One region of the Methylobacterium sp. 17Sr1-1 genome, then DNA from elsewhere that is predicted to be linked to it. Evidence: predicted binding sites of a transcription regulator. Region 1 holds the regulator's gene; each other region holds the start of a gene.
What was found. The regulator LexA, encoded in region 1, represses DNA repair genes until DNA is damaged. The targets are predictions, from matches to a motif close to TGTTCNNNNTGTGTTCNG.
Positions count from the first base shown of each region.

Region 2: radA (DNA repair protein RadA) is a predicted target of LexA. The motif match lies at 2,489-2,506, and genes of this name have one in related genera.
Region 3: parE (DNA topoisomerase IV subunit B) is a predicted target of LexA. The motif match lies at 2,814-2,831, and genes of this name have one in related genera.
Region 4: recA (recombinase RecA) is a predicted target of LexA. The motif match lies at 2,931-2,948, and genes of this name have one in related genera.

Region 1 covers NZ_CP029552.1:1,856,611-1,861,999, reverse strand. Annotated here, with positions in the region: gene DK412_RS08380 (molybdopterin cofactor-binding domain-containing protein) at 1-625, shown strand, start outside; gene DK412_RS08375 (NCS2 family permease) at 616-1,971, shown strand; gene DK412_RS08370 (cupin domain-containing protein) at 2,164-3,348, shown strand; gene lexA (transcriptional repressor LexA) at 3,423-4,190, opposite strand; gene DK412_RS08360 (hypothetical protein) at 4,379-4,657, opposite strand; gene DK412_RS08355 (tlde1 domain-containing protein) at 4,956-5,389, opposite strand, start outside.
Region 2 covers NZ_CP029552.1:3,494,043-3,499,431, forward strand. Annotated here, with positions in the region: gene DK412_RS15675 (CvpA family protein) at 260-853, opposite strand; gene radA (DNA repair protein RadA) at 972-2,441, opposite strand; gene DK412_RS15685 (cytochrome b) at 2,622-3,188, shown strand; gene DK412_RS15690 (TetR/AcrR family transcriptional regulator) at 3,504-4,064, opposite strand; gene DK412_RS15695 (MFS transporter) at 4,156-5,349, shown strand; gene DK412_RS15700 (hypothetical protein) at 5,374-5,389, opposite strand, start outside.
Region 3 covers NZ_CP029552.1:2,728,183-2,733,571, reverse strand. Annotated here, with positions in the region: gene DK412_RS12340 (outer membrane beta-barrel protein) at 1-480, shown strand, start outside; gene parE (DNA topoisomerase IV subunit B) at 671-2,752, opposite strand; gene DK412_RS12330 (hypothetical protein) at 3,056-3,244, shown strand; gene treZ (malto-oligosyltrehalose trehalohydrolase) at 3,439-5,259, shown strand; gene DK412_RS12320 (malto-oligosyltrehalose synthase) at 5,261-5,389, shown strand, end outside.
Region 4 covers NZ_CP029552.1:3,670,782-3,676,170, forward strand. Annotated here, with positions in the region: gene DK412_RS16510 (response regulator) at 1-2,118, shown strand, start outside; gene DK412_RS16515 (hypothetical protein) at 2,186-2,428, shown strand; gene DK412_RS16520 (PIN domain-containing protein) at 2,449-2,895, shown strand; gene recA (recombinase RecA) at 3,007-4,098, shown strand; gene DK412_RS16530 (MAPEG family protein) at 4,163-4,576, opposite strand; gene alaS (alanine--tRNA ligase) at 4,765-5,389, shown strand, end outside.

The DNA of each region.
Region 1 (5,389 bases):
GACCTTGCGCGAGCGCGCCGCCGCCCGCCTCGGGGTCGATCCCGCCGCCTGCCGGCTCGACGGCGCGTTCGCCGTCTCGGGCGAGGCGCGGGTGCCGCTCGCCGATCTCGGCCCCGCGGAGGCGGTCGGTCACGCCGACGGCACCCCGCGCTCGGTGGCGTTCAACGTCCAGGGCTTCCAGGTCGCGGTGCATCCGGGGACGGGCGAGGTGCGCATCCTCCGGAGCGTCCACGCGGCGGATGCCGGACGGGTGATGAACCCGGTGCAGTGCCGCGGCCAGATCGAGGGCGGCGTCGCCCAGGCGCTCGGCGCGGCGCTCTACGAGGATCTGCGGGTCGACGGCGAGGGCCGCGTCGCGACCCCGTCCTTCCGCACCTACCACATCCCGGCCATCGCCGACGTGCCCCGCACCGAGGTGATCTTCGCCGACACCCACGACGCGATCGGGCCGCTCGGCGCCAAGTCGATGAGCGAGAGCCCGTTCAACCCTGTGGCGGCGGCGCTCGCCAACGCCATCCGGGACGCGACCGGCGCGCGGCTGACCGCGACGCCCTTCGCCCCCGACCGGATCTACCGACAGATCAGCGACGCGACCCAGAGCGGCGAGGAGGAGCAATGGACCTGAAGCGCGACGACCGGCTGACCCGATCGACCGGTCCCTCTCACGAAGGGTTCCTGGAGCGCACCTTCGCGCTCTCGGCCCACGGCACCACCGTGCGCACGGAGCTGCTCGCCGGGCTGACCACCTTCCTGACGATGGCCTACATCATCTTCGTCAACCCCAACATCCTGGGCGATGCCGGGATGCCGAAGGGCGCGGTGTTCGTCGCCACCTGCCTCGTCGCGGCGATCGGCTCGCTGGTGATGGCGTTCTACGCCAACTACCCGATCGCGCTCGCCCCCGGCATGGGGCTCAACGCCTACTTCGCCTACGTGGTGGTGCTCCAGATGGGCTACACCTGGCAGGCGGCGCTCGGGGCGGTGTTCATCTCCGGCCTGCTCTTCATGGTCGTCACCCTGACGGGCCTGCGCCGGATCATCGTCGAAGGCATCCCGCGCTCGATGCGCATCGCCATCACGGTCGGCATCGGACTGTTCCTCGCGATCATCGCGCTCAAGAGCGCCGGCGTGGTGGCGGCGAGCCCGGCGACCTTCGTCACCCTCGGCGACCTGCACAAGCCGAGCACGGTGCTGGCGGTGCTGGGCTTCCTGATCGTCGCCGTGCTCTCGGTGCGCAAGGTGCGGGGCGCGCTGCTGGCCGGCATCCTGACGGTCACGGCGTTGAGCTTCGTCGTCGCCGACAACACCTTCCAGGGCGTCGCGTCGCTGCCGCCCTCGATCGCCCCGACCCTGTTCGCCCTCGACATCACCGGCGCCCTGTCGGGCGGGTTGCTCAACGTGATCCTGGTGTTCTTCCTGGTCGAGCTCTTCGACGCCACCGGCACGCTGATGGGCGTCGCCAACCGGGCGGGCCTCCTCACGGAGGGCAAGATGGAGCGCCTCGACAAGGCCTTGATGGCGGATTCGTCGTCGATCTTCGTCGGCTCGCTGCTGGGCACGTCGAGCACCACGGCGTATCTCGAGAGCGCGTCCGGCGTCGAGGAGGGCGGGCGCACCGGGCTCACCGCCGCGACCGTGGCTTTCCTGTTCCTCGCCTGCCTGTTCTTCGCGCCGCTCGCCGGCTCGGTCCCGGCCTACGCCACGGCGCCGGCCCTGTTCTACGTCGCCTGCCTGATGCTGCACGAGCTGGTCGATCTCGACTGGGACGACCTGACCGAGGTGCTGCCGGCCTGCGTCACCGCGCTGCTCATGCCCTTCACCTACTCGATCGCCAACGGCGTCGCCTTCGGCTTCATCACCTACGCGGTGATCAAGCTGCTCACCGGCCGTTTCCGCGACGTGAAGCCGGTGGTGTGGGTGATCGCGGGCGTATTCCTGTTCAAGTTCGTGGCGACGGGCAGCGCGCATTGAGGGGGGTGGAAGTCGTGACAGCCTCCGGCTCGCCGATCGACTTCCGGAAACCGCCACTGGGAAGTCGAATCACCGGTTAAGTGTCCCTCAAACGAAGGACGCCCAGTCGAGCCGGAACGCTGATCATGCATGCGGGCGCCCGGGCCGAGCGGGACTCGTCGCGACATCGCGCCCTTTCGTCGAGAGGGCTTCATGGACCAGACCAGCCGCCGCGTCTTCCTCGGAACCCTGGCCGCGGGCGGCAGCTTCGCCGTCGGCGGCGCCTTCGCCGCCACGGACGACGGTCACGCCGCCGGCGCCGACGTCGCCCCCGCCGGCACCTTCCTGCGCACGATCCCCCGCAAGGCCGGTGCGCCGCCGGCCTTCACCATCTCGCTCGATGCCGGCCCGATCAAGGCGACCTCGGGCGGCTGGGCCCGGGACGTCACGACGCGCCAGCTCCCCATCGCCACCGGGATCGCCGGCGCGCACCTGTTCCTCAACCCGGGCGGCGTGCGCGAGATGCATTGGCACAGCTCGGCGGAGTGGGGCTACATCGTCGCCGGGCATTGCCAGGCGACGGTGATCGACGCCGCGGGCGAGATGGAGGTCGTCAACTTCGCGCCCGGGGACACCTGGTACTTTCCCGGCGGCCACGCCCACGCGATCCAGGCCCTCGGGACCGATCCGTGCCACGCGATCCTCGCCTTCGACGACGGCCTCTACGGTGAGCACGGCACCTTCGGGCTCTCCGACTGGATGAGCCGCCTCGACCCGGCGATCCTCGGCCACGCCCTCGGCGTGCCGGAGGCGACGCTGGCGGCGCTTCCCCCGGGCGAGACCTACATCATGCAGGGGCCCGTCCTGCCCCTCGACGGCCCGGCCGCGCGGGCCGAGCGGCCTCTCGCGCCGTCACGGTCGCATCGCTACGGGCTGGCGGGGAGCGACACGATCGTGGATGCCGCCGGCAGCACGATGCGGGTGGCGCCCGCGAGCGCCTTCCCGGTCTCGGCGGGGATGACCGGCCTTCTCGTGCGGCTCGCGCCCGGTGCGATCCACACCCCGCACTGGCATCCGGGCGCGAACGAGTGGCACTACGTCCTGCGGGGGCGCACCCGCGTGACCCTGTTCGGGCCGGACAAGCGCCTAGCCGTGGCCGAGCTGGGCCCGGGCGACTGCGCCTACATTCCGCGGGCCTGCGGACACTCCGTCGAGAATATCGGGACCGGAACGGCCGAGCTCGTCGGCGTGCACGACAGCGGGGTCTACAGCGAGTCGTCATTGGCGGGCTGGCTCGCCCAGGCGCCGCGCCACCTGCTCGCCGCCAATCTCGGCCTTGACGAACAGGCCGCCGCCAGCTTCCCGACGGCGTCGCGGGTCTTCAGCCGGACCGTCTGAGCGCGCGGGCGGCTCACGAGGATTGCGAACGCAGGACGGGGCGGACCGGCCTCCGGTCCGCCCCGTCCTGTCCCTCAATATTTCCGGACGAGGCTCACCAGCCGGCCCTGGATCCGCACCCGGTCCGGCCCGAGCACCCGGGTCTCGTAGGCCGGGTTGGCGGCTTCGAGCGCGATCGAGGAGCCGCGGCGACGCAGGCGCTTGAGGGTCGCCTCCTCGTCGTCGATCAGCGCCACGATGATGTCGCCGGTATTGGCGGTCTCCTGGCGGCGGATCACCACGAGGTCGCCGTCGAGGATGCCGGCCTCGATCATCGAGTCGCCGCGCACCTCGAGCGCGTAGTGCTCGCCGCTGGCGAGGAAGTCCGGCGACATCGCCACCGAGCGGCTCTGGCTCTGGATCGCCGAGATCGGCGTACCGGCGGCGATCCGGCCCATCACCGGCACGCTGACCGACTGGCCGTTCTCGTCCGACGCCGTGGCCATCGCGGGGATGCCGGCGGGCCGCTTCGGCTCGTGGGCGCGCCCGCCCTCGACCACGCTGGGGTTGAACCGCAGCACCTCGGCGCCGGATCCAAGGCCTCCGGATCCATGCCCTGCGGGCGCGGCCGCCACGGGCCCGGTCACCGCGTCGGGGATGCGGATCACCTCGATCGCCCGGGCCCGGTTCGGCAGGCGGCGCAGGAAGCCCCGCTCCTCCAGGGCCGTGATCAGGCGGTGGATGCCCGATTTCGACTTGAGATCGAGGGCGTCCTTCATCTCGTCGAAGGACGGGGGGACGCCCGTCTCGCGCATTCTCTGCTGAATGAAGCGGAGCAGGTCCAACTGCTTACGCGTGAGCATGTGACACTCTCATCCCCGCGCTGTCGCGCTCCGGAAACAAACCACGAACATGGTAAGCGTTCCGCAAGTGTTCCGCAAGCGGGTCTCGAACTGCGGCGGGAGAACGCAGCAGAGGGAAGAGATCCGGGTCAATTCGGGCGATGTCGGGCAGGCAAACCGCACCTCGCGAGCAGCGGAACGACGCTCTGCTAGCGCCGGGCGGGCTCCGGCTCGCGGGCGAAGAGCGGGTTCGGCGGCGGCTCCGCGGTCGCGGAGAGCGGCCGGTGGAACGCGTCCGCCAGGGAATCGACGTGGACCGGGGGAGCGACCGCGCCGTCGGTGCTTGCGGCGGGGGCCGGGGGCGGGCCGGCGATGACCTGGGGCAGCCGCAGGCCGCCGGGGCCGACCGTGGTCTGCTGCGCCTGCGCCAGCGCCGGCGCGGGGAGCAGGAGAACCGCCACGATGCCAGCCCCCAGGATCGACTTCATCCGACGCTCTCCTCTCGTTGAGGGGCGTGTACACGCGAGACGCCGACTGGTTCCGCCGGATCCGGCCCGACTCGGGGGAGCTGTTCGAGTCGGCAGGCCGAAGTCAAACCCTCTGCGTCATCCCGGGGCCGCGCAGCGGAACCCGGAAGCCATAGCCGCTAACGAGGCAGGATGATGCGGCGACCGATCCCGTCTCGTTCTCCGATGTCGGCGGTGATGGATCCCGGGTTCCACTGCGTGGCCCCGGGATGACGCGGAGGGTGTCAAGTTCCGTCGAGGGCCGATCGAACTGGCTCTCTCAGCCCCGTGTCGCCCGATCCGACGGCCCGCCCCGCCCGATCCGCGGCAGGTCGCTCGCGCCGCTGCCCGGCACCACGACGAGGCGGCGGACCTCGCCGCGCAGGAAGGCCTGCAAAAAGCGGTCGTAGTTGCGGAACGAGACGCAGCCGTTCGAGGCGCCGCTCGGGCCGAGCATGTAGGTATGGGCGAGCAGCCCGACCCGGTTGTGGATGGCGCCGCTGCCGCCGACCGGGTTGAGCCGGATCGCCCGGACGCCGTGGAACAGCGCCTCGCGCTCGGTGAGATCGTAGGTGCCGGGCGGCGTGGCGCCGCGCATCTTCAGGTGGACGTTGCGCGGATCGTCCATGTGCGGCCCGAGGCCGGAATGCGCCTCCAGCGACTCGCCGCTCGGCAGGGTCACGGTGCGGGCGCTGATGTCGTAGACCGCGATGC
Region 2 (5,389 bases), 1.6 Mb from region 1:
CACCGCACGGCCTCGCCTCGCCGACCCCGCGCACCGAAACCTCCGCGCGCGGGCCTGATGTCTCCAGCGAAGCAGGGTCCGGGCCGCGCCCGCCGGGGAGCGTTGCGTCCGGAATCTCACCTCGCGCCGGCTATGTAGTCGTTGCGGTCGGCGGAACCAAGGCGTCACGCGTGCGTTGCGCGGCGTACCTCACATGCAAAGGGCGCCGGTCGGGCGCCCTTCTCGTCGTGCGGTTCAGTGCCGGTTCATCAGGGCCGGTTCAGCGGCGCGGGCTGGCGTCGGTCCGGCGCTGGGGCGGGGTGTCGGCCTCCGCCGGGGCGTCGGTGCCGGGATCGGTCTCGGGCTTGGGCTTGCGGAACTGCTTGAGCAGCCCCTCCGGGTTGTCCGGCAGCATCGCCACGAGCTTCTGGCCGCTATTCTCCAGGATCTCGCGGCTGCGGGCCTGCTGGGCCCAGTCCGGCACCTTGCCCTGGACCAGCCAGGCGAGGAAGACCCAGCCGATGACGCAGATCAGGAAGCCGCGGGCCGCCCCGAAGGCGAGGCCGAGGCTGCGGTCGACCGCGCCGATGCGCGAATCGAGGATCAGGTCCGAGATCTTCACGGTGATCACCGAGACAACCAGCAGGGTGACGAGGAAGATCGCGGCGATCGAGACCACCAGCGAGACGGTGTCGCTGGAGACGTGCTGCTTTACGGTCGGCAGCAGCAGCGGGTGCAGGGTCCAGGCGAGGCCGGCCGCCGCGACCCAGGCCACGATCGCCAGCACCTCGCGGGTGAAGCCCCGCACCGCCGCGAGCAACGCGGAGATGACGACGACACCCAGCACGACGAGATCGAGAACGGAGAACGGCATCGGCAGGAACGGTTCGGGGGCTGTAGCGTTGCCTCGGGGTTCGCGGCTGCCCTGACCGCCGGGGTTGTATACGCTGCCGGATCGGATCCGTCACCCTCGCGCTGACAGGCCGTCCCGCTCAGATGTCCTCGTCGTCGTAGGCCGGCATCCGCTGCGGCTGGCGCCGCCCGCCGCGGACCGGCTTGCCGCTGGCCGCCACCCCCGCCACCAGGTCGGCGATGTGGCGAAGGCTCTCCGCTGGAAACCCCGTGCCGGACCCGTCGCGGCCGGCGCCCTCGCGCCCGATCCCTTCGCGACCTTGGGGCATCAGGGCCTTGGCGAAGCCGAGCTTCTGCGCTTCCTTGAGCCGCGCCGGCGCCTGCGCCACCGGGCGGATCGCCCCCGACAGGCCGACCTCGCCGAAATACACCGCGTCCGACGGCAAGGCCGCGCCGGAGAGCGAGGAGACCAGCGCCGCCGCCACCGCGAGATCGGCGGCGGGCTCGCCGATGCGCAGGCCTCCGGCGACGTTGAGGTAGACGTCGTGGCCCCCCAGGCGGATGCCGCCATGGGCCTCCAGCACGGCGAGCACCATCGACAGGCGATTGGGATCCCAGCCGACCACGGCGCGGCGCGGCATGCCGAGCGCCGAGGGCGCCACCAGGGCCTGGATCTCGACGAGGAGCGGCCGCGTGCCCTCCATCCCGGCGAAGACCGCGGTGCCCGGCGCCGCGAGGTCGCGCCCGGCGAGGAACAGGGCCGAGGGATTCGGCACTTCCGCCAGGCCCCCGTCGGTCATCTCGAACACCCCGATCTCGTCGGTCGGGCCGAAGCGGTTCTTCACCGCCCGCAGGATGCGGAAATGGTGGCCCTGGTCGCCCTCGAACGAGGCGACGGCATCCACCATGTGCTCGACGACCCGCGGTCCGGCGATCTGCCCGTCCTTGGTGACGTGGCCGACCAGGATCACGGCGGTTCCGGAGGTCTTGGCGAAGCGGATCAGGCTCTGGGCCGAGCCGCGGACCTGCGTCACCGTGCCGGGGGCCGACTCGACCGTCTCGGTCCACATCGTCTGGATCGAATCGATGATCGCGAGCGCCGGCGGCTTGCCCTGGCTCAGGGTCGCGATGATGTCCTCGACGTTGGTCTCGGCGGCCAGCTCGACGGGCGCGCTCGCGAGTCCCAGCCGCTCGGCCCGCAGGCGCACCTGGCCCACCGCCTCCTCGCCCGAGATGTAGGCGACGCGCTCGCCCCGCTTCGCCAGGGCGGCGGAGGCCTGCATCAGCAGCGTCGACTTGCCGATGCCGGGATCGCCCCCGAGCAGGATCACCGAGCCGCGCACGAAGCCGCCGCCGGTGACCCGGTCGAGCTCGGCGATGCCGGACGAGGTCCGCGGCGCCTCCTTGACCTCGCCGGTGAGGCCTTCCAGCGGGAAGATCCGGCCGCGCGCCCGGCTCGGCCGCGTCGCGACCGGCCCGGAGACGGGGCTTGCCGCACCGGTCTCCTCGACGATCGTGTTCCAGCCGTTGCAGGCCTCGCAGCGCCCGCGCCAGCGGTTGTAGACCGCGCCGCAGGACTGGCAGGCGAAGGTCTGGTGGTTCTTCGCCATCGGCGGCGGATCTCCGAGAGGGGGGGCCGCGCGCCGGCAGCCGCGTGTGTTCCTGATATGTCCCGAGGCGTGCCATGGTGCAACCGTGAGCCCGCGACCATTCGGAAACGAAGCTGCCGCGCTGGCGTCCCAATCCCCCGCGACAGCTTGGGCGCAACTCGCGTGAAGGAAGCGTGCCCGATGTCCCGGTCCAGCCAGGGTTTTCACTACGACCGCGTCCAGCGCGGCTTCCACTGGCTGATGGCGGCCCTGATCGTGGCGGCGCTCGGGCTGGGCATCTACGCCGCCTGGCAGGTGCCCGGCACCTCGCCGCGGCGGGAACTCCTCGACATCCACAAGTCGCTCGGCCTGACGGTGCTGCTGCTCCTGCCGCTCCGCTTCGTCTACCGGCTCGTCGCCGGCGAGCCGGCCTACCGTGCGCCGCCGACCCGCAGCGCGCATCTCGCCGCGAGCCTGGCGCACCTGACCCTCTACGCCCTGATGCTGCTGCTGCCGATCAGCGGCTACGTCTACTCGGCGGCGGGCGGCTACGGCCTACCGTGGTTCGGGGTGTTCTCCTTCCCGCGCGTCGTCCCGGTCGACAAGGCGCTGTCGCAGGCGGGTTACGGCGCGCATTACTGGATCGGCTGGGGTTTGGGCGTCGTGCTCGCCCTGCACCTGCTGGCGGTCGCCTGGCACGCCTGGATCCGCCGCGACGAGGTGATGGGGCGGATGTGGCCGCGGCGGGGGGCCAGGGCTTCCGCTTGATCTGCTCCGATAAAAGTAAAGCTCGGGATTCCTCCTCTCCCCGCGGGCGGGAGAGGGCCGAACCCTCGTTCAGAGGGTTCGGCAAGCCCGTGTAGCGAACCGGAGGTTCGCCGCGAGGGTGAGGGGGTGGTTCCGGAGAAGCCTCATCCGTCGAGACCCCCTCACCCTCGCTCCGGCTTCGCCTGCGCTCGCCGCGTTCCCTGGACGGGAACACGGCCCTCTCCCCGCCCGCGGGGAGAGGAGAGAAACCGAGCTTCTTCTTTCATCGGACAGCTCTATCGCTCACGATGAGAGAGGACCTTGCCCTCAAATTCGTCAGGCACAGGCGGAGAACGCATTCTCCACCAACCCGCCCACCCGCTCCGCCCCGAGCGCCTCGTCGAACAGGATGCGGTAGACGATCGGTGCGACGACCCGGTCGAGCACCGTGTCGATGTGCGGAAACACCTCGCCCCGCGCCGCCGCGCGCTCCGCGATGACTGTGATCTGCTGCCTGACATAGCCGCAGCAGCGCCGCGGCCCGGCCCCGCCCTCGGCGGCGAGCACGTCGCGGATCATCTCGCGGCCGAGGCTGGAGGACATCTCCTCGGCATATTGCTCGGCCCAGGCCAAAAGGTCGCCGCGGCCGCTGCCGGTCTCGACCGGCACCATGTCCGGCCGCAGCCGCTCGACCGCGACGTCGGCCAGCAGCTCGTTCAGCTCGCCCCAGCGCCGGTAGATCGTCGAGGGGGTGACGCCGGCCTCGGCGGCGATCAGCGGGATCGTCACCTCGGCCCGGTCCATCCGGGCGAGGAGATCCCGCGCGGCGCGGTGGACCGAGGCCTGGACCCGCGCGCTGCGCCCGCCCGGACGCGGCCCCGCCTCCCTCTCCGCCATCGCCATCCTTCCTCCAAACGCAAAGAATTTGCTTTTAGCGCTCCACAGCGCTAGATCCTTAACGCAATGAATTTGCTTTAGGGGCACGGCGATGCGCACAGGTCAAGGATCCCGGCGGGTCGACCCGCTCGTCGTCCACGCCGTGACGCTCGGGGCGTTCTTCGCCGCCGCGGCGGCGCCGACGCCGCTCTACCGGATCTACCAGGAGACCCTGGCGCTCTCGCCGGTCTTCGTCACCCTGGTCTTCGCGGTCTACGCGGTGGCCCTGCTCAAGGCGCTCCTCGTCGCCGGCTCGCTCTCCGACCATCTCGGGCGCCGGCCGGTGATCGCCGGGGCGCTGTGGCTCGAGGCCGCGGCGATGGGCCTGTTCCTGCTCGTCGGGAACGGGCCGGGCTGGCTCGTCGTCGCCCGGATCGTGCAGGGGCTCGCCACCGGCATCGCCGCCGCGTCGCTGGGCGCCGCCCTCGTCGACGTGGATCGCGCCCGCGGGCCGATCGTCAACGCGGTGGCGCCGCTCGCCGGCATGGCCGTCGGGGCGCTGGGCACCAGCGCGCTGACCCAGTATGCGCCGCTGCCGCTGCACCTCGTCTACGGGGTCCTGCTCTGCACCTTCGCCGGGCTGGCGCTGGCGGTCCGCCTCATCCCCGAGAGCGCCGCGACGCGGCCGGGGGCGCTCGCCTCGTTGCGGCCCCGCATGGCGGTCCCGCCCCGGATCCGGCGGCCGCTCGCCTTGGTGACGCCGATCAACATCGCCAACTGGACGCTCGGCGGCTTCTACCTGTCGCTGGTGCCCTCGGTGGTCGCGGCGGCCACCGGCAGCCGGGCGCCGCTCACCGGCGGTGCCGTCGTCGCCGCCCTGATGGTGGCGGGCGCCGTCACCGTCCTCCTGCGCCGCACCGCGCCGCCGCGGGAGAACCTGACCTTCGGGGTGCTCACCACGGCTTTCGGCGTCGTCGGGGTCGTCGCCGGCATCCACGCGGCGAGCGTGCCGGTGCTGATCCTCGCCACCCTGGTCACCGGCTGCGGCTTCGGCACCAGCTTCCTCGGCACCCTCGGCACGATCATGCCGCTGGCCGAGCCTGACGAGCGCGCGGGGCTGCTGGCCGCCTTCTACGTCCAGAGCTATCTCGCCTTCAGCCTGCCGGCGGTCGGCGCCGGCTTCCTCGCCCGCGCCCTCGGCTACGCGGCGACCGCCGACCTCTACGCGGCGGCGATCCTGGTGGTCAGCCTGACCGGGCTCGCGACGATGCGGGTACGGGCGGGGCGGGAGCTGGCGGCGGCGTAAGAGCGCTGGATCACAGGATCGTCGTCACATGATGGTTCTG
Region 3 (5,389 bases), 870 kb from region 1:
TTCGCCGCCACCGGCCCGATCGCCGCGCAGCAGGTGTTCAGCCCGGCCGGCATCGCGGGCCTCGACTACTTCGGCACCGTCCGCGGCCGCCTCGGCTACGCCTTCGACCGCACCCTCGTGTACGGCACCGGCGGCTTCGCCTACGGCTCGGGCGGCGGCCGCGACTTCGGCCTGCCGAACAGCTCGCGTGACGAGTTCCAGACCGGCTGGGTCGTCGGCGGCGGCGTCGAGTACGCTCTGCCCACCGACTCGTTCCTGAACTTCTTCCGTTCGTCGGCCGTGACCGTGAAGGTCGAAGGCCTGTACGTGAACCTGGATCAGGGCAACCGCAACAACGGCGCCTTCGCGATCAACAACGCCGGCACCGTGATCACCACCGCTTCGCCGGGCGTGGTCGTCGTGAACCCGGGCCAGGCCCGTCGCGACACCGAGTTCGCGGTCGTCCGCGCCGGCCTGAACTACAAGTTCAACGGCTTCTAGTCGTCGCACTCCGTCACCTCGACGGAGCGGAGCCCGGCCTCACGGCCGGGCTTTTCGCGTTGGGGCAGGCGCGGTCGTCCGTCACGGCGGGCACCGGCCGAACGCAAGAAGGGCCCGGCCGCTCGCGCGGCCGGGCCCTTCTTGCGTCGGAACCGGATCCGGGAACGGCAACGCCGTTCCCGGGCGATCGTCAGATATCGAGCTCGATCTCGTCGGCGAAGACCGCCCGCTCGGAGATGAAGGCGAAGCGGGCCTCGGGCTTGTTGCCCATCAGCCGCTCGACCGTGTCGCCGGTGGCGTCGCGCGCCTCCTCCACCACCTCGACCCGCAGGAGCGTGCGCTTCTTGGGGTCCATCGTGGTCTCCTTGAGCTGGCCGGGCATCATCTCGCCGAGGCCTTTGAAGCGCCCGATCTCGACCTTGCCCGACTTGAAGGTGGTCTTGAGCAGCTGCTCCTTGTGGCGGTCGTCCCGGGCATAGGCGCTCTTCGCCCCCTGGGTCAGCCGGTAGAGGGGAGGGACCGCCAGGTACAGGTGGCCGCCCTCGATCAGCTCCGGCATCTGCCGGTAGAAGAAGGTGATCAGCAGCGAGGCGATGTGGGCGCCGTCGACGTCGGCGTCGGTCATGATGATGACCTTCTCGTAGCGAAGGTCGTCGTGCCGGTACTGCTTGCCGATGCCGCAGCCGAGCGCCTGGATCAGGTCGGAGAGGAGCTGGTTGGCCCCGAGCTTGTCCCGGCTCGCCGAGGCGACGTTGAGGATCTTGCCGCGCAGGGGCAGGATCGCCTGGGTGGCGCGGTCGCGCGCCTGCTTGGCCGAGCCGCCGGCCGAATCGCCCTCGACGATGAAGATCTCGGAGCCGGCGGCGCCGGCCTTCGAGCAATCGGCGAGCTTGCCCGGCAGCCGCAGCTTGCGGGTCGCGGTCTTGCGGGCGACCTCCTTCTCCTGGCGCCGGCGCAGGCGCTCCTCGGCCCGGTCGATCACCCAGTCGAGGAGCTTGTTGGCCTGGGTCGGCGAGGCGGCGAGCCAATGGTCGAAGGCGTCGCGGATCGCCGCCTCGACGATGCGGGAGGCCTCCAGCGTCGCGAGCTTGTCCTTGGTCTGGCCCTGGAACTCGGGCTCGCGGATGAAGACCGACAGCATCGCCGCGCAGGTCGCCATCACGTCGTCGGCGGTGACCGAGGCCATCCGCTTGACCTGGCCGACCCGCTCGGCGTGGTCGCGCAGGCCCCGCAGCAGGGCCACCCGCATCCCGCTCTCGTGGGTGCCGCCCTCGGGCGTTGGAATGGTGTTGCAGTAGGACGACGAGAAGCCGTCGTCGTTCGCGAGCCAGGCCACCGCCCATTCGAGGGAGCCGTGGCTGCCGGGTTTGGTGACCTTGCCGGAGAAGACGTTGTCGGCGACGAGTTCCTTGCCGTCGATCTCGCGGGCGAGATAGTCCTTCAGGCCCGCCGGGAAGCGGTGCACGGCCTCGGCCGGCACGTTCTCGACGCCCTCCAGCAGGGACGGGGCGCAGCGCCAGCGGATCTCGACGCCGCCGAACAGGTAGGCCTTCGAGCGCGCCATCTTGAACAGGCGGCGCGGATCGAACCTGTGCTCGCCGAAGATCTCGGCATCGGGATGGAAGCGCACCTTGGTGCCGCGCCGGTTCTGCACCCGGCCGACCGTCTCGATCGGCCCCTGCGCGTGGCCGCGGGAGAAGGTCTGCCGGTAGAGGGTCTGGTTGCGGGCGACCTCGACCTCGAGCACGTCCGACAGGGCGTTCACCACCGAGATGCCGACGCCGTGCAGGCCGCCCGAGGTCTCGTAGACCTTCGAGTCGAACTTGCCGCCGGCATGCAGCGTGGTCATGATGACCTCGAGCGCCGACTTGCCAGGGAATTTCGGGTGCGGATCGATCGGGATGCCGCGGCCGTTGTCGGTCACGGCGAGGCAGCCGCTCTCCTCCAGCTCCACCTCGATGAAGCTGGCATGTCCCGCCACCGCCTCATCCATCGAGTTGTCGATCACCTCGGCGAAGAGGTGGTGCAGCGCCTTCTCGTCGGTGCCGCCGATATACATGCCGGGCCGGCGCCGCACCGGCTCCAGCCCCTCCAGCACCTCGATCGCCGAGGCGTCGTAGCCGGCCTCCTCCGCGGGTGGAGGCACGGCAACGGGCTTGATCCGCTTCACGGCCTCGGCCTTGAGCGGGTCCGCCGGCGGCTTCGATCCGGCGGGATTGGCACCGGGAGGCTTGCCCCCCGGTCCGAACAGGTCTCGTGCGGCCTCGCTCACGCGACGGCCTCGCGGTGGGGGAAGGGCTCTGGCAGCATTCGAGGTCATCCTTTCCCTATACCGGAACAAACGCGGAACAAAAAGAGCCTTTGCGCGGCTGCAGGGTGTGGCGAACGGGCGTGGCCGGGCGGCGTGGAATCGCCGCGCCGCAGAACCCGTACCAGAGTCACCGAGACGTAAACAAATTCCCTTAAAGCCCGGTGACGCGCACGATACCCCCCGGAACCTCGGCCGTGACCGCCCGTTGTCCGGGTGGCCGCTCCCGACGCCGGACGGGCGGCGCGCCGCAGGAGCGTTCCGACGATGAAATCCGTCAACCGCCATGCTCGTCATCTCTCCCTCGCCCGTGCCGAGCAGGCCGCCGGCCAGGCCTTCGGCTTCGCCGAGGAGGGCGTCGCCGCGGCCGCCGTCGGGATCGGCCGCGTGGCGATGACGGCGACCGGCGCGGCCGTCGCGGCGGCCTTCGCGGCGACCCTCGCCTGGGCGTTCTGAGGCCCCCGCGCGGACCGTCCCCGGCGACCACAGGGCCCTGCCATTGCCGCGGGCGGGGAGCGCCTTAGCTCCCGCCTCGCGATGCAACTCCCGCAATGCGGGATCGGCCCGCGGAACCTGCGCAATCCACCCGAATTTCCTGAGCGGCACCCCACGCCGTTCGCACACTCTTGCTCTTGAAGGATGGTGGCCCGATGCGGCGCACCCACAGCATGCCATTCGGTGCGGAAATCGGACCGGAGGGCGTGCGCTTCGCCCTCTGGGCATCGACCGCGGCGAGCGTCGCCCTGGTGCTCGACGGGACCGAGCATCCGCTGGAGGACCAGGGCGAGGGCTGGCGGCGCGTGACGGTGCCGGGCGTGCGCGCCGGCGCCCGCTACGGCTACCGGATCGACGGCGACCTCGTGGTGCCCGATCCGGCCTCGCGCTTCCAGCCGGAGGACGTGTCCGGCTTGAGCGAGGTGGTCGATCCCGCATCCTTCGCCTGGACCGACCAGACTTGGGCCGGGCGCCCGTTCGAGGAGACGGTGATCTACGAGTGCCATGTCGGCACCGCGACGCCGGAGGGGACCTACGCGGCGCTGACCGGCAAGCTCGAATCCTTGCGCGACCTCGGTGTCACCGCGATCGAGTTGCTTCCGCTCGCCGACTTCAAGGGCAGTCGCAACTGGGGCTATGACGGCGTGCTGCCCTACGCGCCGGATTCCGCATACGGTAGCCCCGACGACCTGCGCCGCCTCGTCGACCGGGCCCATTCCCTCGGGCTGATGGTCTTCCTCGACGTCGTCTACAACCATTTCGGCCCGGCCGGAAATTACCTCCACGCCTACGCCAAGTCGTTCTTCACCGAGCGGCACCAGACGCCGTGGGGCGCCGGCATCAATTTCGACGGCAAGACCAGCGGCGAGGTGGTGCGGGACTACTTCATCCACAACTCGCTGTACTGGCTAGAGGAGTTCCATATCGACGGCCTGCGCTTCGACGCGGTCCACGCGATCCTGGACGACTCCGACAAACACTTCCTCGGCGAGTTGGCCGAGCGAATCCGCGGGGCGTTCCCCGAGCGGCCGATCCACTTGATGCTGGAGAACGAGGCCAACCAGGCCTCGTGGCTGGAGCGGGACGACGCGGGTCAGCCGCGCTACCACAGCGCGCAATGGGCCGACGACACCCATCACGGCTGGCACATCCTGCTGACGGGCGAGGATTCCGGCTACTACGAGAGTTTTTCCGACAAGCCGGCCGCCCACCTCGCCCGCAGCCTCGCGGAAGGGTTCGCCTATCAGGGCGAGCCGTTCAAGACGCTCGACAACCACCCCCGCGGCGAGCCCTCGGCCCACCTGCCGCCGTCGGCCTTCGTCACCTTCCTGCAGAATCATGACCAGGTCGGCAACCGGGCGCTCGGCGAGCGCCTGAGCCACCTCGCCGATGCCGACAAGCTGGCGCTCGCCCGGGCCGGGCTGCTGCTCAGCCCGCAGATCCCGATGCTGTGGATGGGCGAGGAATGGTCGGCCTCGACGCCGTTCCTGTTCTTCGTCGACTTCGCCCCCGACGAGGATCTGAACAAGGCGGTCCGCGACGGCCGGCGTCGCGAGTTCAAGAGCTTCGCCGCCTTCGCCGACGAGGAGAAGGCGAAGACGATCCCGGATCCCACGGCCGAGGAGACGTTCCGGCGCTCCAAGCTCGATTGGGCGGAGCGGGAACGCTCGCCCCACCGCGAGGTCCTGGCCGACACCACCGCGCTGCTGGCGCTGCGCCAGCGCGAGGTGGTGCCGCTGACGAAGACCGCCTGGCAGGGCGGACGGTACGCGCTGCCGCGGCCCGACGTGATCGACGTGACGTGGCGCTATGCCGGGGGCTCCTTGCGCTTCGTCGGCGTGTTCGGCGGCGCATCCTACGAGCCCGGGCCGCTGCCCGGCCGCGTCGTCTGGCGTTCTCCTTCCGTCTCGCAGGACGAGGACGGCTCCCTGGTCCTGCCCGCGTGGTCGGGCGTGTTCGTGAAAGAGGTGGCTTGAGATGGCCGTGACCGAGGATGTCGTCGCGCGGCTCGCCGATGAGGCGGGCATCGCCGCGGACTACACCGACGCCTTCGGCCGGCGCGTCGAGACCCCGCTCTCCGTGCGCCAGGGGCTGCTCGCGGCCCTG
Region 4 (5,389 bases), 1.8 Mb from region 1:
CCCCCGCCGGGCGGCGCGGCGGAGCGCGACTTCGCGTGGTTCCGCATCGGCGTGCGGCCGCTGCCGCTGCCGCGCCGCCCCGTCTCCCTGTGGAGCGTCGCCGACATCACCCACGAGCGCGAGCGCCAGGAGAACGTCTTCCAGGAGCTCCAGCACGCGATCGACTACCTCGACCACGCGCCGGCGGGATTCATGGCGGTCGATCCCAAGGGCTCGGTCGTCTACATGAACGCGACGCTCGCCGCCTGGCTCGGCCACGACCTGGCGCAGGTCGGCTCGGGGGGCCTGCGCCTGTCCGAGATCCTGCCCGACGACCTCGGGCCGGTGCTGATCGGCGGCAACGGCCAGCCCGGCGAGGTCCGCACCGACCGCTTCGACCTCGATCTGCGCCGGCGCAACGGCCACCCGCTCTCGGCCCGGCTCTACCACCGCGTGGCCTACGGCCAGGACGGCAGGCCGGGCGATTCGCGCACCCTCGTGCTCAACCGTTCCGCCGGCGAGGAGAGCGACGATCCCCAGCAGGCGGCCGAGCTGCGCTTCGACCGGTTCTTCAACACCAGCCCGGTGGCGGTCGCCACGCTCGCCGCCGACGGGGGGCTGGTGCGCGCCAACGCCTCGTTCGCGCGCCTGTTCGGCACCCTGCCGCGCACCGGCGACGGCTCCGAGGCCGGTCCCCCGGTGCGCGATTTCATCGTCGAGCGCGACCGCCACGTGATCGACGCGGCGGCGCGCGCCGCGGCGGAGGGGCGGGGCGACGTGCCGCCGGTCGAGGTCGGGGTCTCGGCGCCGGTCAACCGCTCGGCCCGGATCTGGCTCAGCCCGGCCGGCAGCGCCGGCGGCGCCGAGGGCGCGGTCATCCTCTACGCCCTCGACACCACGGCCCAGCACCAGCTCCAGCAGCAGGTCAACCAGGCCCAGAAGATGGAGATGGTCGGCCAGCTCGCCGGCGGCATCGCGCACGACTTCAACAACGTGCTGCAGGCGATCATCGGCTACTCGGACCTGTTGCTGGCGAGCCACCGGCCGACCGACCCGGCCTTCCAGGACATCATGCAGATCAAGCAGAACGCCAACCGGGCCGCGAGCCTGGTGCGGCAGCTGCTGGCCTTCTCGCGCCGCCAGACCCTGCGGCCGGAGGTGATCCATCTCGGCGAGGCGCTCTCCGACCTCACCCTGCTGCTGAAGCGCCTGCTCGGCGAGCGGGTCGAGCTCGACCTGAAACACGGCCGCGACCTCTGGCCGGTCAAGGCCGACGTCAACCAGTTCGAGCAGGTGATCGTGAACCTCGCGGTCAATGCCCGCGACGCGATGCCGGAGGGCGGGCGCCTCCTGATCCGCACCGCCAACATGACCGCGGAGGCCGTGGGGGCGTTGCGCCTCAACGGCCTGCCGGGCGCCGACCACGTGCTGATCGAGGTCAGCGACACCGGCACCGGCATGACGCCGGAGGTGATGGAGAAGATCTTCGAGCCGTTCTTCACCACGAAGGAGGTCAACAAGGGCACGGGCCTCGGCCTCTCGACGGTGTTCGGCATCGTCAAGCAGTCCGGCGGCTACATCGACGTGCGCTCGACCGTCGGCCAGGGCACGGTCTTCGCCATCTACCTGCCGCGCCACGTGCCGGTGCCGGAGGTGGAGGCGCCGGAGACGCTGCCCGAGATCGCCCCGCCCACGCCCGGCGCCGCCCCGGCGGCGGCCGCACCCGCGCCCGCGGCGGAGCCCGCGAAGGCGCCGGCCCGCGACCTCACCGGCGTCGGCACGATCCTGCTCGTCGAGGACGAGGACCCGGTCCGCGCCGTCAATGGCCGGGCGCTCACCGCGAAGGGTTACACCGTGCTCGAGGCGGCCTCCGGCCTCGAGGCGCTTCAGATCATGCAGGAGCGCGACGTGCCGGTCGACCTCGTCGTCTCCGATGTGGTGATGCCCGAGATGGACGGCCCGACCCTGCTGCGCGAACTCCGCAAGACCCACCCGGCCCTGAAGGTGATCTTCGTCTCCGGCTACGCCGAGGACGCGTTCCGCAAGAACCTGCCCGACGGCGAGGAGTTCAATTTCCTGCCCAAGCCCTTCAGCCTCAAGCAGCTCGTCGAGACGGTGAAGACCACGATGGCGGGGTGAAGGGCCCCGCATCCTTGTGGCCGCCACCCTCCGGGCTTACATCCATGTATGTAACGAGGAGGCGGCCATGAAGAGCGCGATCAGCATGCGCGAACTCCAGAAGATGTCGGCTGGCGCCATCCAGGCGCTGCCGCATGCCGTGCCGATCAAGAACGGCACCCAGACCGTCGGCATCCTGCTACCGCTTCATCGCGTGCCTCCGGAATACATGCGCAAGGTGCTGGCCGACATCGATGCGGCGGCGGCGCGTCGGACACCAGAGGAGAACGCCGTGATCGATCGGCTACTGGCCGAGCGCGGCGCCGAGTGACGATCTGATCGATCGTCTCCGTGAGAGCGCCCCGTCCTCCGTCTCCGATCATCGTCGTCGATACCAACATCATCCTGAGCGTCGCCCTGGGGCGACGATCCCGCCCCGCCTTCGAGATCATTCGGGCGCGGAGAGAACTCGTCACATCGGTCCGATCCGTCGAAGAGGCCCTAGGCGTGCTCCACGACCTGAAGGGCGTGCGCGAGACGATGACGGCGCAGACAGAAGCGATTCTGCGCGATCTCGCGATCGTTGAGGCGGCGGCCTATGCCAAGTCTTTGCCCGAGGCCACGCACGTCCTCTCTCACGCCGTCGCCTTCCGCAACGGCTCGACCAGCGACGCCCACTTCCTCGCCTGCGCCTGGCTGCTAGATGCCGACATCTGGAGCCACGACCGCGACTTCGCCGGGACCGGCTGGCCGTCCTGGTCGAACGCCAACCTGCTGCGCTCCCTCGATGCGTCCTAATCCCCCGGCGATTTTCCCATCCGCCCTTGCCGATTGAGAACAAAACGAGTACATAAAACCCAGCCGCGCGATTGAGACTTGCCGCCCCTCCTGCCATAAGGACCCGCCGAGATGGCTCAGCCCCAGATGCGACTGGTGGAAAACCCGACCATGGACAAAGACAAGTCGAAGGCGATCGACGCCGCCCTCGCCCAGATCGAGCGCGCCTTCGGCAAGGGCTCGATCATGCGGCTCGGCAAGGGCGACAAGGTGCAGGAGGTCGAGGTCGTCTCGACCGGCTCGCTCGGCCTCGACATCGCGCTCGGCGTCGGCGGCCTGCCGCGCGGGCGCGTGATCGAGATCTACGGGCCGGAATCCTCCGGCAAGACCACGCTCGCCCTCCACACCATCGCCGAGGCCCAGAAGAAGGGCGGCGTCTGCGCCTTCGTGGATGCCGAGCACGCCCTCGACCCGGTCTATGCCCGCAAGCTCGGCGTCAACCTCGACGACCTCCTGATCTCGCAGCCCGATACCGGCGAGCAGGCCCTCGAGATCACCGACACCCTGGTGCGCTCCGGCGCCATCGACGTGCTGGTGGTCGATTCGGTGGCCGCGCTGACCCCGCGGGCCGAGATCGAGGGCGAGATGGGCGACCAGCAGCCGGGCCTCCAGGCCCGCCTGATGAGCCAGGCCCTGCGCAAGCTCACCGGCTCGATCTCGCGCTCGAACTGCATGGTCATCTTCATCAACCAGATCCGGATGAAGATCGGCGTGATGTACGGCAGCCCCGAGACCACGACGGGCGGCAACGCGCTGAAGTTCTACGCCTCGGTGCGGCTCGACATCCGCCGCATCTCGACCCTCAAGGACCGCGACCAGCCGATCGGCAACAGCGTCCGGGTCAAGGTGGTCAAGAACAAGGTGGCGCCGCCGTTCAAGCAGGTCGAGTTCGACATCATGTTCGGCGAGGGCGTGTCGAAGGTCGGCGAGCTGATCGACCTCGGCGTCAAGGCCGGCATCGTCGAGAAGTCGGGTGCCTGGTTCTCCTACGACAGCCAGCGCCTCGGCCAGGGCCGCGAGAACTCGAAGGGCTTCCTGCGCGACAATCCCGACATCGCCAACAAGATCGAGGCCTCGATCCGGCAGAATTCGGGATTGGTCGCCGACAAGATCCTCGAGAACGCGACGCCGACGGCCGACGACCTCGACGAGGGATCGGCCTGATCCGACGGATCGGGTCCGGCGATATCCGGGGCCGCCGCGCGACGAGCGCGGCGGCCCTTTTTCGTCACGGAGCGCCCGGCCCGGCCCAGCCGAACAGCCCGGCGAACACGAAGCCGATGCCGACGATCGCGACTCCCCAGACCGGCGTGCGGATCCACGGAATGCCGAAGCCGTAGATCGGCAGGTAGAGGAGCCGGGCCCAGAAGTAGAGCGTGGCGCCCCAGGCCACCGCGCCGCCCTGCCTCCCTGAGACCGACGCGGCCAGCACCAGGGCGGCGAAGAGCGGGAAGGTCTCGAAGAAGTTCCTCGACGCGCGCTGGAGGCGCGCCGCGGCCCCGGTGACCTCGCCCTCGCTCTCGCGGTTGCCCGCCGCCCAGGTCAGCCCGCCACGCTGGCCGAGGCCGGAGGCGGAGGCCGCCACGATGTGGACGAAGCCGAGGGCGGCCGAGAAGGCGAGGAGGCGGATTTCGTCGGTCATGGGGCACGGGTCCTGCCGGGCGGGCCGGCGGCCGCGCTTGCGTCAGGCTCAGATAGCGGCCCGGGCCCGCCTCGACACGGGGGGAGCGCGTGACTAAAGACACGCGGATGCATCCGCGGGCCGCCCGCGATGCGCCGATGTCCTGAGCCCGCCCGCCCGGCCCGCCTTCCGCAGAGACGATTCTTCCCATGAGTGGCGTCAACGAGATCCGGTCCACCTTCCTGGACTACTTCGCCAAGCACGGCCACGAAGCGGTGCCGTCCTCGCCGCTGGTGCCGCGCAACGATCCGACGTTGATGTTCACCAACGCCGGCATGGTGCAGTTCAAGAACGTCTTCACCGGCGTCGAGAAGCGGCCCTACCAGCGCGCCGTCACGGCTCAGAAATGCGTGCGCGCCGGCGGCAAGCACAACGATCTCGACAATGTCGGGTACACGGCGCGCCACCACACCTTCTTCGAGATGCTGGGCAATTTCTCGTTCGGCGACTATTTCAAGCCGCTGGCGATCGAGCTCGCCTGGAACCTCGTCACGAAGGAATTCGGGCTCTCGCCCGAGAAGCTCCTGGTCACGGTCTACGCCGACGACGAGGACGCCGCCACCCTGTGGCGCAAGATCGCCGGTTTCTCCGACGACCGCATCATCCGCATCGGCACCTCCGACAATTTCTGGCAGATGGGCGATACCGGTCCTTGCGGGCCGTGCTCGGAGATCTTCATCGACCAGGGCCCGGAGCTGTGGGGCGGCCCGCCCGGCAGCCCGGAGGAGGACGGCGACCGCTTCCTCGAATTCTGGAACCTGGTGTTCATGCAGT